DNA from 2 places in the Pseudarthrobacter sp. NKDBFgelt genome. Region 2 is predicted to be linked to the other one. Evidence: riboswitches for the same ligand, from Rfam matches in the RefSeq annotation. Region 2 holds a riboswitch; the other holds the start of a gene.

Region 1 (4,403 bases), on a different contig from region 2:
ACCCAAGCGTAGATACTAAAGCGTTACCTGATCCGGAGCCGAGCTCTGCCAGCGGATCAGGTGCACGAGTCATTACTGGCAGAGGCGGGGGAACCACAACCGGCAGACGGGGGACTGCCTTGGGGTGAAGTCCGTCAGCAGCAAGCCTCTTCCAGCGTTGGATCCTTCCGGGGATACCTCTGTGCCGAGCTTGCCCAGGCGGACCGGGTCTGTGAACTCTCTGACCCGAATCCGACAGCTAACTTCGCAGGCTTTCCAGAGAGGAACCCTTCTTGTCCATGCAGACCCCCAAGGGGCGCCGCCGCGCGGCCGCCCCCGTTTCAACGCCGCGCGTTGTCGAGGTCATCACCACGGAACGCCCCCGCGATCCGCACCGTGATGCACGCCGCCGTCGAGGACCCTTCCGGCAAATCACTGAATTTGCCTCCGCCAGCGGAATCGGCCAGAAGGCCGGAATTGCGCTGGCCGCCACCGGGCTGGTGTTGACCGTGACCGTTCCGGCCACCAGCCCCGTCATGGCCACCGACAGTGCCGGCAGCGTTACCCCGGTGGCAGCCTCGGCTATCACTCCGCAGCCGCAGGTATCGGCCGAGGCCGGCGCGCAGATCGACTTCAGCCGCTCTGCCGTGGTGACCCAGGCGGACCCCGACGGCAAACTGAAGCAGCTGCTCAGCGCGCAGTCCGCAGGTTCCGTATCCCGCGCAGCATCTGCCGGAAGCCTCGGAGCCCCTTTGGCCGCGCTGTCCACTGCCTCCCCGTTCGGTTACAGGGTCAGCCCGATCACCGGCGGCTCCGGTGACTTTCACCGCGGCCAGGACTACGTGGCCCAGTGCGGCACCTCGGTCCTGGCAGCAGCCACCGGCACTGTGACATTCGTTGGCTGGCACCAGTACGGCGGCGGAAACCGGGTTGTCGTGGACCACGGCAACGGCCTGGAGACCACGTACAACCACCTCTCGTCCTTCAGCGTCACCGAGGGCCAGACGGTCTCCCGCGGCGATGTCCTCGCGCTCAGCGGCACCACGGGTGCTTCAACAGGCTGCCACCTCCACTTCGAGGTCCAGGTCAACGGCGAAGTCGTCGATCCCACCGGCTGGCTGTAGTCAAATGATGGTTCACTCTCGAATCATCGTGACCTGCCGTGACCTGAATGTGACATTCAACGAAAACTGCTGTACCGTCTAACTCGCGTCAACTTTTCCGAAGTTGACGCTCTTGTGCGGATTGCCTAGCTCTGCCACCGCTCAAGGTCCGTTCGCATTTCATCGTCTGGCAGGGGCGGGGGAACCAATTTTGGTCTTTGCTTGAGCGAAGGCCTTGGGGTTAAGTCGCAAAGCTTCCTTGGAAGCGATGTGGCCGGGTGACTCCCATCCGAATCCGACAGCTCACCTCGCAGGCATTGGGAGAGGCTACCTTCGTGTCTTCACGCCATAATTCTGCGCGCCACCGTGCGCAAACGGTTCGTACCAACCCTTTGGACACCGTGTCCAAGGCTGTTAGTGCCAATGCCGGGACAGTAGGTCGCCAGGCTGCCGTTATCGCAGCCGCTTCCGGTCTCATCCTCAGCATGGGCCTGCCTGCAAACGCCGCGGACACCACCGCCGGCGTTTCCGCTTCCACCGAGTCCGGGTCTGCCCAGTCCGCCCTCGCGGTGACCGCAGCACCCACCGCCACCGTCTCCTTCGAGCGTCCCGTGGTGAAGACCACCGCCGCTCCGAAGCCGGCACCGGTGCGGGCACAGTCGACCGATTCCGAGAGCCGGACTGCTTCCGGAACCCGGACGGCTTCCACCGCGTCGGCCTCCACCGCGCCGGCTCCCGAAGCTGCAGCTGAGAAGCAGGCCGAAACGGTTTCCTCGGCCTCCACCTCCGGCATTGCCGCACTCGCGTACACCGGCATCGGCCGTCCCTACGTCTGGGGCGGCACCACCCCCAACGGCTGGGACTGCTCCGGCTTCACCCAGTGGGTTTATGCCCAGGCCGGCATCAGCATCCCGCGCGTCAACGCCTGGACGGCAATGACGCCCACCTCCACCCCGCAGCCGGGTGACCTGGTCATGCAGAACGGTGGCGCGCACGTAGGCATCTACGTCGGCAACGGCATGATGATCAGCGCGCTCAACCCCTCCCAGGGCACGCTGCTTCACTCGGTGGCCGCCACCGGAAGCTCCGCCTTCTTCACGATCAATAAATAGTTCTTGGGCCTTCGGGCCCAAGAGCTATTTCTTTGCTCCACCACGCTTTCCACAAACACCACATCCCCGTTCGGGGCGTGCCGGCGTACCCCCAAGATGCCGGCACGCCCATACCCCTTGGTGCCCACAACGGCCTGAGGAAAACGAAAGAGAGAACTGATGACTACTCGTGCCACCGCACGGCATCGCGCCGAAGTCACCAAGACCAGCTCAATTGCCGTTATCGCCAAGGCTGTTGGCGGCAACGCCGGCGGCATGGGCCGCCAGGCAGCGGTTATTGCTGCTGCTTCAGGCCTGGTGCTGACCAGCGGCATCGCTGCAAACGCGGCTGACTCCAGCGTCCAGCGCGACTCCGCCCCGGCGTCCACCCTGGAAGTTGAGTCCTCTGTCGAGGCGCCGATCTCCGCTGCTTCCACCATCGCCATCACCTTCGAGAAGCCGGCCGTCACCACCACGCCCGCGCCTGTTGTGGTTGTCGAGGAAGAGCCAGCTCCTGTTGAGGTCGAGGAAGCCGAGCCGGCTCCCGCCGTCGTCCAGCCTGCCGCAGCCCCCAAGGTGACCGCCAAGGTAACCACCGCCTCTGCACCCGCTGCAGCTCCTGCCGCTTCCGCCAGCGGCAAGGGCGCAGCCATCCTCTCCGCTGCGTACGCACAGCTGGGCGTCACGCAGGACTGCACCATGCTGGTGACCAACTCCCTGGCTGCAGTGGGCATCAACTTCCACGACTGGCCTGCAGGGTACCTCTCCCTGGGCCGCACCGTAAGCGCCGCGGAAGCCCAGCCGGGCGACCTCATCTACTACGCAGACGGTGGCGCGGGCATGGCCCACATCGCTGTCTACGCCGGCAACGGCCAGGCTGTCCACGGTGGATACAACGGAAACCAGACTGTCGTCTTCAGCGCCAATGTTGGCTCCGGCCCTGTTTTCATCCGCGTGAACTAACGAGCCCCGCGTTAGCCTTTCCCTGGGAACGGCACGAAGAACCCCTGCCCCGCGGCAGGGGTTCTTCCATTTAAGGACGATGCCGGCGGAGTGCAGCCCGCAGCCACCCGGGGAACCCCGCCAATGGACCCGACACGGCAGTTTTGGAAAACCGCAATTAGCTGATAGTGGGCTTCTATGTTTACTCTTGTGGTGTCGATCCATAGCCCGGACATGCCGAGGGCAGCCGGCCCTCGTGCCCCTGACGGGTGCGGCCGTGAAGAGGTACGTGCATGCGCACTCTCGTTCTGAATGCTGGATATGAACCGCTGGCGGTCATCACGTTCCGCCGGGCGCTGGTGCTTGTGCTCACAGGCAAAGCCAGCGTGGTTGCCGAGGGTGATGATCCCGTGGTGGGACCGCAGGAGATATTGGGCCGCCCGTCCGTTATCCTCCTGAACCGCTATATCCGTCCCAGATACAACCAGGCCACGGCCGTCAGCCGCCGCGGAGTGCTGAGGCGTGATGGCCACCGGTGCGCCTACTGCGGAAAAGCAGCCCACACTATCGACCATGTCCAGCCCAAGTCCCGCGGCGGTGCCGATTCCTGGGAGAACCTGGTGGCGGCCTGCCTGCGCTGCAACAACGTCAAGGGCGACCATACTCCCGCCGAGATGGGGTGGAAGCTGCGGTTCGTCCCGGAGCCCCCGCACGGAACCATTTGGCAGATCAAGGAACTCGAAAAGCCCACCCCCGCCTGGGACCCGTTCCTGCTGCCCGAGCGCGCCGCCTGACCCCACCCCGCACCATGCGCTTGGTGACTAGGCTGGGGGAGTGGAAGAGAACCGGTTGCCCTTCGATGCCCTCATCCTGGCCGGCGGCCGGTCGTCCCGGCTGGGCGGAGTGCCGAAGCAGGACCTTGTCTTCCACAATGCCACTCTCCTGCAGCGTGCGCTTGCCGCGTCCGCAGGTGCCTCCAGCACGGTGGTGGTGGGTCCCCGGCCGGAATCTTCCGCTCCCGGGCTGATCTGGTGCCGTGAAGAACCGGAGTTCGCGGGGCCGGCTGCAGCCATCGCGGCCGGGCTGGAGGCTCTTGCACAGCACGGCAGCAGCACAACGGAATACACCCTTGTGCTGGCGTGCGATATGCCGCTGGTCCAGGACGCCGTAGCGGCACTGAAGGAGGCGCTGATCCCGGGAGGGGGTGACGGCGTCGTGGCCCGTTCCGGTGACGGGACCCTCCAGCCGCTGGCCGGCATCTACCGCACGGCCGGGTTAATAAAATCAG
Region 2 (4,403 bases):
GCCTTGTGCACGAGCGCGGCGGTCGTGTCCCCCACGATCTGCACCACGTTGAGCCCGTGCACGGTGTTGCCCTGGACGGCGTCGAGGGCAACAAAGAACCCCATGTTCGTACCGCCGGTTTTGTATGACTGGGCCGCCAGCGCACCGAGCTCTTTCCTGTACTGGACCAGTTTAGAGTCAGCCTGCGCGGTCTGCGCCGCCAGGACTTCCACCCTTGCAGATGCAGCCTGCAAAGCCGCGTCCGTCACCGCGTACTCCGCCGCCGCCTGCACCGCGGCGGAGCCTGCGGCCTCGGACTGGTCCTGAAGGGCGGACAGCAAACCACCTATCCTGGCAATTTCCGCGGCCTTTTTGGCCTCGCTCTCCTTCGCGTCCTGCACCTCCTCCCAGGACGGGAAATCGCCGGGCGGGACCTCCGCAGCACCTGCCGGCGTGAGCCATAGGGTTCCCACCAGCGCACACGAAAGAAGCGCCGCGGCGAGCCGCGCCCTGGGTTTGGTAACGAACCGGCACATAGTCGGGAAGCCTACCGCCTTCATCCTCAGGTTGAAGGCGGACGTTTCTACATCGTTATGGACCGGAGGCAGTTACGTTGACGGGAAGGACAGAAGTGCCGGCCTCTTACAGATGCTGGCCGAACCAGGCAAGGGTGTCATTCCACGCGGCCGTCGCCTGGGCTTCGTTGTAGCGGTCGCCGGTGTCGTTGTGGAAGGCATGGTCCACGCCGGGGTAGACCGTGACTTGGTGGACAACACCGGAGGCTGCCAGCGCATCCTTGAGCGCAGGCATGGGCCCGGTAATGCGTTGATCAAGTTCAGCGTAGACCCCGAATACGGCCGCCTTGATGTCCGGTACTTTGGCCAGGTCAGGGGCGGGTCCGTAAAATGCCGCGGTTGCTTTCAGGCCGACCAGTTCGGTGGCCGCCTGCCAGGTGATGCCGCCGCCGAAGCAGTAGCCGGTCATGGCGACGCGGCCGCCGTCCACGAAGTCCTGGGCCTGGAGGTACTCCAGTGCTGCCGCGAAGTCCGCCACATGCCGCTGGGCGCCGGCCTGGGTGAGGGCGCCGGGTACAGCGTCCCGGTCCATGCCGGCTGTCCCGCCTTCTCGGCTGAGCAGGTCGAGCGCAAGGGCCGCATACCCCTCCTTCGCGAAGCGGCGGGCAACGTCCTCGATATGAGGCGTCAGCCCGCGGTTCTCATGGCAGATCAACACGGCGGGAGCGCGCCCTTCCTGCTCGGGCCTTGCCAGGTAGGCACTGACCGAGGCGCCGCCGGACGGAAACTGGACGGACGCCGTCGTCAATCCTGGCGCCCCCTCCGGGACAGAGAGCGGGCTTTTGGCCCCGGGCACCGCTCCCGACCCCGCAGTCCCGGCAGCGGACGACGGGGAGGGTTCCGGGGTGGGCATGGGGTCGGTGCTCCGTGGCACCTCGCTGGGCGTGCAGCCCACCAGCAGCATCGCCGCCGACGCCGCCGCCATGCTGCCGGTGATGAAGGCAACACGCCGGGTGAAGGTCCGCTGGCTCAGTGCGCCGGTCCGGTAGTCATCGAAGAATTCCTCAATCAGGTATTTCTCATACTTGCCAAGCTGGGTCACAGTCTGCCTCCTCGGGGGTGCCGAACATACTCCTCCCCCAGCCAGCTCCGGACAAGGTTCCCCGGCGATCTTTGCCTTTCCTTTATGGATTCGTGATGAGAAACACTCCCGGCAAAATCGGCGAGCCTGTTCTGCGCACTGATGCCCATGGGTCACGCGTAATCCAGTCGATAGCGAAACCGAGAGAATCGCCTCGCATGTTATCCAAATGTGACAATGGGTGCTAAGTCGGGTTATGGTCTTCAGGTGTCCCTCCCAGACGGGACATTCCCCGTCAGAATGCCGAGCCCTGCCACTGACCCGGGAACCAACGCTTTCCAGCTGGCAGGGACGGGGGAACCAAGTTTCCGCGGCCTTTGAAGGCCTTGGGGTTAAGTCGACAGCGCGTCCGTTCCATTCGGAGGTGTTGCCGGCCGGGTATCTCCAACCCGAACCCGACAGCTCACCCCGCAGGCATGGGAGAGGCGATCAACTGTGTCAAAAAATTCCACCACTGCCCGTCACCGCGCAACCCCGGCCCGCTCCATCGCGATCGAAGGGCTGGCTGTTTCGGCCAAGTCCCTGGGCCGTCCGGCTCTCGCCGTAGCAGCAGCCTCCGGCATTGCCTTCGGCGTAGGCGCCCCGGCCCACGCCGGTGTGAACGGTCCGGACACCACCGAGACCGCTAGCGTCCAGGCGTCGGCCGCCCCTGCTGCAGCAGTCGCAGCCCCCGCCGCAGCAGCCGGCAACGTCCACACGGTTGTATCGGGCGACACCCTTGGTGCCATTGCGTCGATGCATGGTGTCAGCCTGAATGACGTCCTGTCAGCCAACGGGCTTTCCGTCTCCACGATCATCTACCCCGGTGACCAGATTCAGATTCCTGCCGCCGGTTCCGCTCCGGCTGCCCCGGCGCCGGCCTACGTCGCACCGGCTGCAGCACCGGCACCGGCACCGGTCCAGACCGCTGCTGTTACTACCCCGGCGAACACCGGAATGAACATGTCCTACGCGTCCGCACCGGTTACAGCCACCGGCAGCGGCGCCGGAGCAGCCATCCTGGCCAACGCCTACGGCCAGGTGGGCCAGATCCAGGACTGCACCGCGATGGTGGAGAAGGCCCTGCGCACGGTCGGCAAGTCCGTCGGCGACCTTGCCCCGGGCCAGTTCTACCAGTACGGCACCACCGTGGGCACCCCCGCCCCCGGCGACCTGGTGATCACCGCCGGCCACGTGGGCGTTTACGCCGGCGACGGCCAGGTTGTCAGCGGCGGCGTGAACGGCAACCAGACCGCCGTTCACTCCATCAGCTGGCTCAGCGGCGCTTCCTTCGTCCGCGTGGCGTAGTCACCACAGACACAGACACAGGCGCAGCCGGCCCACAGGGGCCAGGCCACTCCAGCAAAGGCGGCAGCCGGGTTCTCCCGGCTGCCGCCTTTGTCATGCTTCCACGGTTTTCATTCTTGATCCGTCCGGAGCCCAGCGTCGCCCGGGGTCAGGTACCGCAGAAGGTCCGGTAGGTGCCGAAGTCCTCCGGCGGCCCCTCGGTGTAGCGCTCCAGCCCCTGGCGTTCCTCGAACGGGGACTTCACCACCTCCAGGAGGCGGTTGAAGTGGCCCATGTCCCCTGCTGTTGCCGCCGCCAGCGCTTCCTCCACCAGATGGTTGCGGGGTATGTACACCGGGTTGACGCTGTCCATCAGCCCGGCGTCGGGCTTCAGGCCGGCCCAGCGCCCAGCCCAGGCATCAAACGCGGCGAGATCCAGGACCATGCCCCGCGCCGGCCTGGTATCGCCCCTGGCGGCCTGGCCAAGGCTCCGGAAGAACTGTGTGTAATCGACAGGTCCGTCCTTCAGCAGGGCGATCACCCCGTCCACCAGTGCCGACGCCTCGTCCCCCTCTTTGCTTCCGGCCGGCCCGCCGTTGATGCCAAGCTTTGCCTTCATGCCGTTGAACCAGGCATCGCTGTACTGGCTGCGGAACTTCCCCAGCGCCTCCACTGCGGGGGCGACTGCCTGTTCCTGGTCCTCGTGGAAGAGCGGCAGCATGGCCTCCGCCAGCCGCGCCAGGTTCCACTCAGCCACCACCGGCTGGTTGGCGTAGGCGTAGCGGCCGCTGACGTCAATGGAGCTGTACACGGCCCCGGGATTGAAAGCGTCCATGAAGGCGCAGGGGCCGTAGTCGATGGTTTCGCCGGAAATGGTCATGTTGTCCGTGTTCATAACGCCGTGCACAAACCCCACCAGCATCCACCGGGCCACCAGCCCGGCCTGGGCGGCCACCACCGAGGCAAACAGTTCCAGGTAGGGATGTTCAGCCTGGGCTGCGTCCGGGTAGTGCCTGCTGATGGCATGGTCCGCCAGCCGGCGCAGGAGCTCCATGTTGTCCGTGGCCCAAGCATATTGGAAGCTGCCCACCCGGAGATGGCTGCTGGCCACCCGGGCCAGGACGGCGCCGGGCAGCATCGTGTCCCGCCGCACCGGGCGTCCTGTGGCCACAACGGCCAGGGCCCGGGTGGTGGGGATGTTCAAGGCGTGCATTGCCTCGCTCACAAGGTATTCCCGCAGCATGGGGCCGACGACGGCACGGCCGTCGCCAGCCCGGGCGAAGGGGGTGCGGCCGGAGCCTTTGAGATGCACGTCCCGCCGGCGCCCGCCAACGTCCACCAGTTCGCCGAGCAGGAGCGCCCGGCCGTCGCCGAGCAGCGGTGAGTAGCCGCCGAACTGGTGCCCCGCGTATGCCTGGGCAACCGGGGTGGCCCCGGCCGGGACGTGGTTCCCCAGGAGCAGCCGCACGCCTTCGGGGGTTTTCAGGTATTCAGGGGCAAGT

Evidence for each region. A riboswitch is a leader RNA that binds a small molecule or an ion and turns the genes downstream of it on or off. The one in region 2 is predicted to bind cyclic di-AMP.
Region 1: another riboswitch for cyclic di-AMP. It lies ahead of ACKAE7_RS10230 (C40 family peptidase); the one in region 2 lies ahead of ACKAE7_RS06120 (LysM peptidoglycan-binding domain-containing protein).

Annotation. Positions count from the first base shown of each region.
Region 1 is NZ_JBJURL010000031.1:15,764-20,166, reverse strand. Features, by position in the region: cyclic di-AMP (ydaO/yuaA leader) riboswitch at 27-268, shown strand; gene ACKAE7_RS10235 (M23 family metallopeptidase) at 279-1,103, shown strand; cyclic di-AMP (ydaO/yuaA leader) riboswitch at 1,240-1,413, shown strand; gene ACKAE7_RS10230 (C40 family peptidase) at 1,484-2,194, shown strand; gene ACKAE7_RS10225 (NlpC/P60 family protein) at 2,354-3,136, shown strand; gene ACKAE7_RS10220 (HNH endonuclease) at 3,409-3,909, shown strand; gene ACKAE7_RS10215 (molybdenum cofactor guanylyltransferase) at 3,950-4,403, shown strand, end outside.
Region 2 is NZ_JBJURL010000015.1:323-4,725, forward strand. Features, by position in the region: partial or broken gene ACKAE7_RS06110 (lytic transglycosylase domain-containing protein) at 1-452, opposite strand, end outside; gene ACKAE7_RS06115 (dienelactone hydrolase family protein) at 622-1,596, opposite strand; cyclic di-AMP (ydaO/yuaA leader) riboswitch at 1,867-2,067, shown strand; gene ACKAE7_RS06120 (LysM peptidoglycan-binding domain-containing protein) at 2,071-2,922, shown strand; gene ACKAE7_RS06125 (protein adenylyltransferase SelO) at 3,071-4,403, opposite strand, start outside.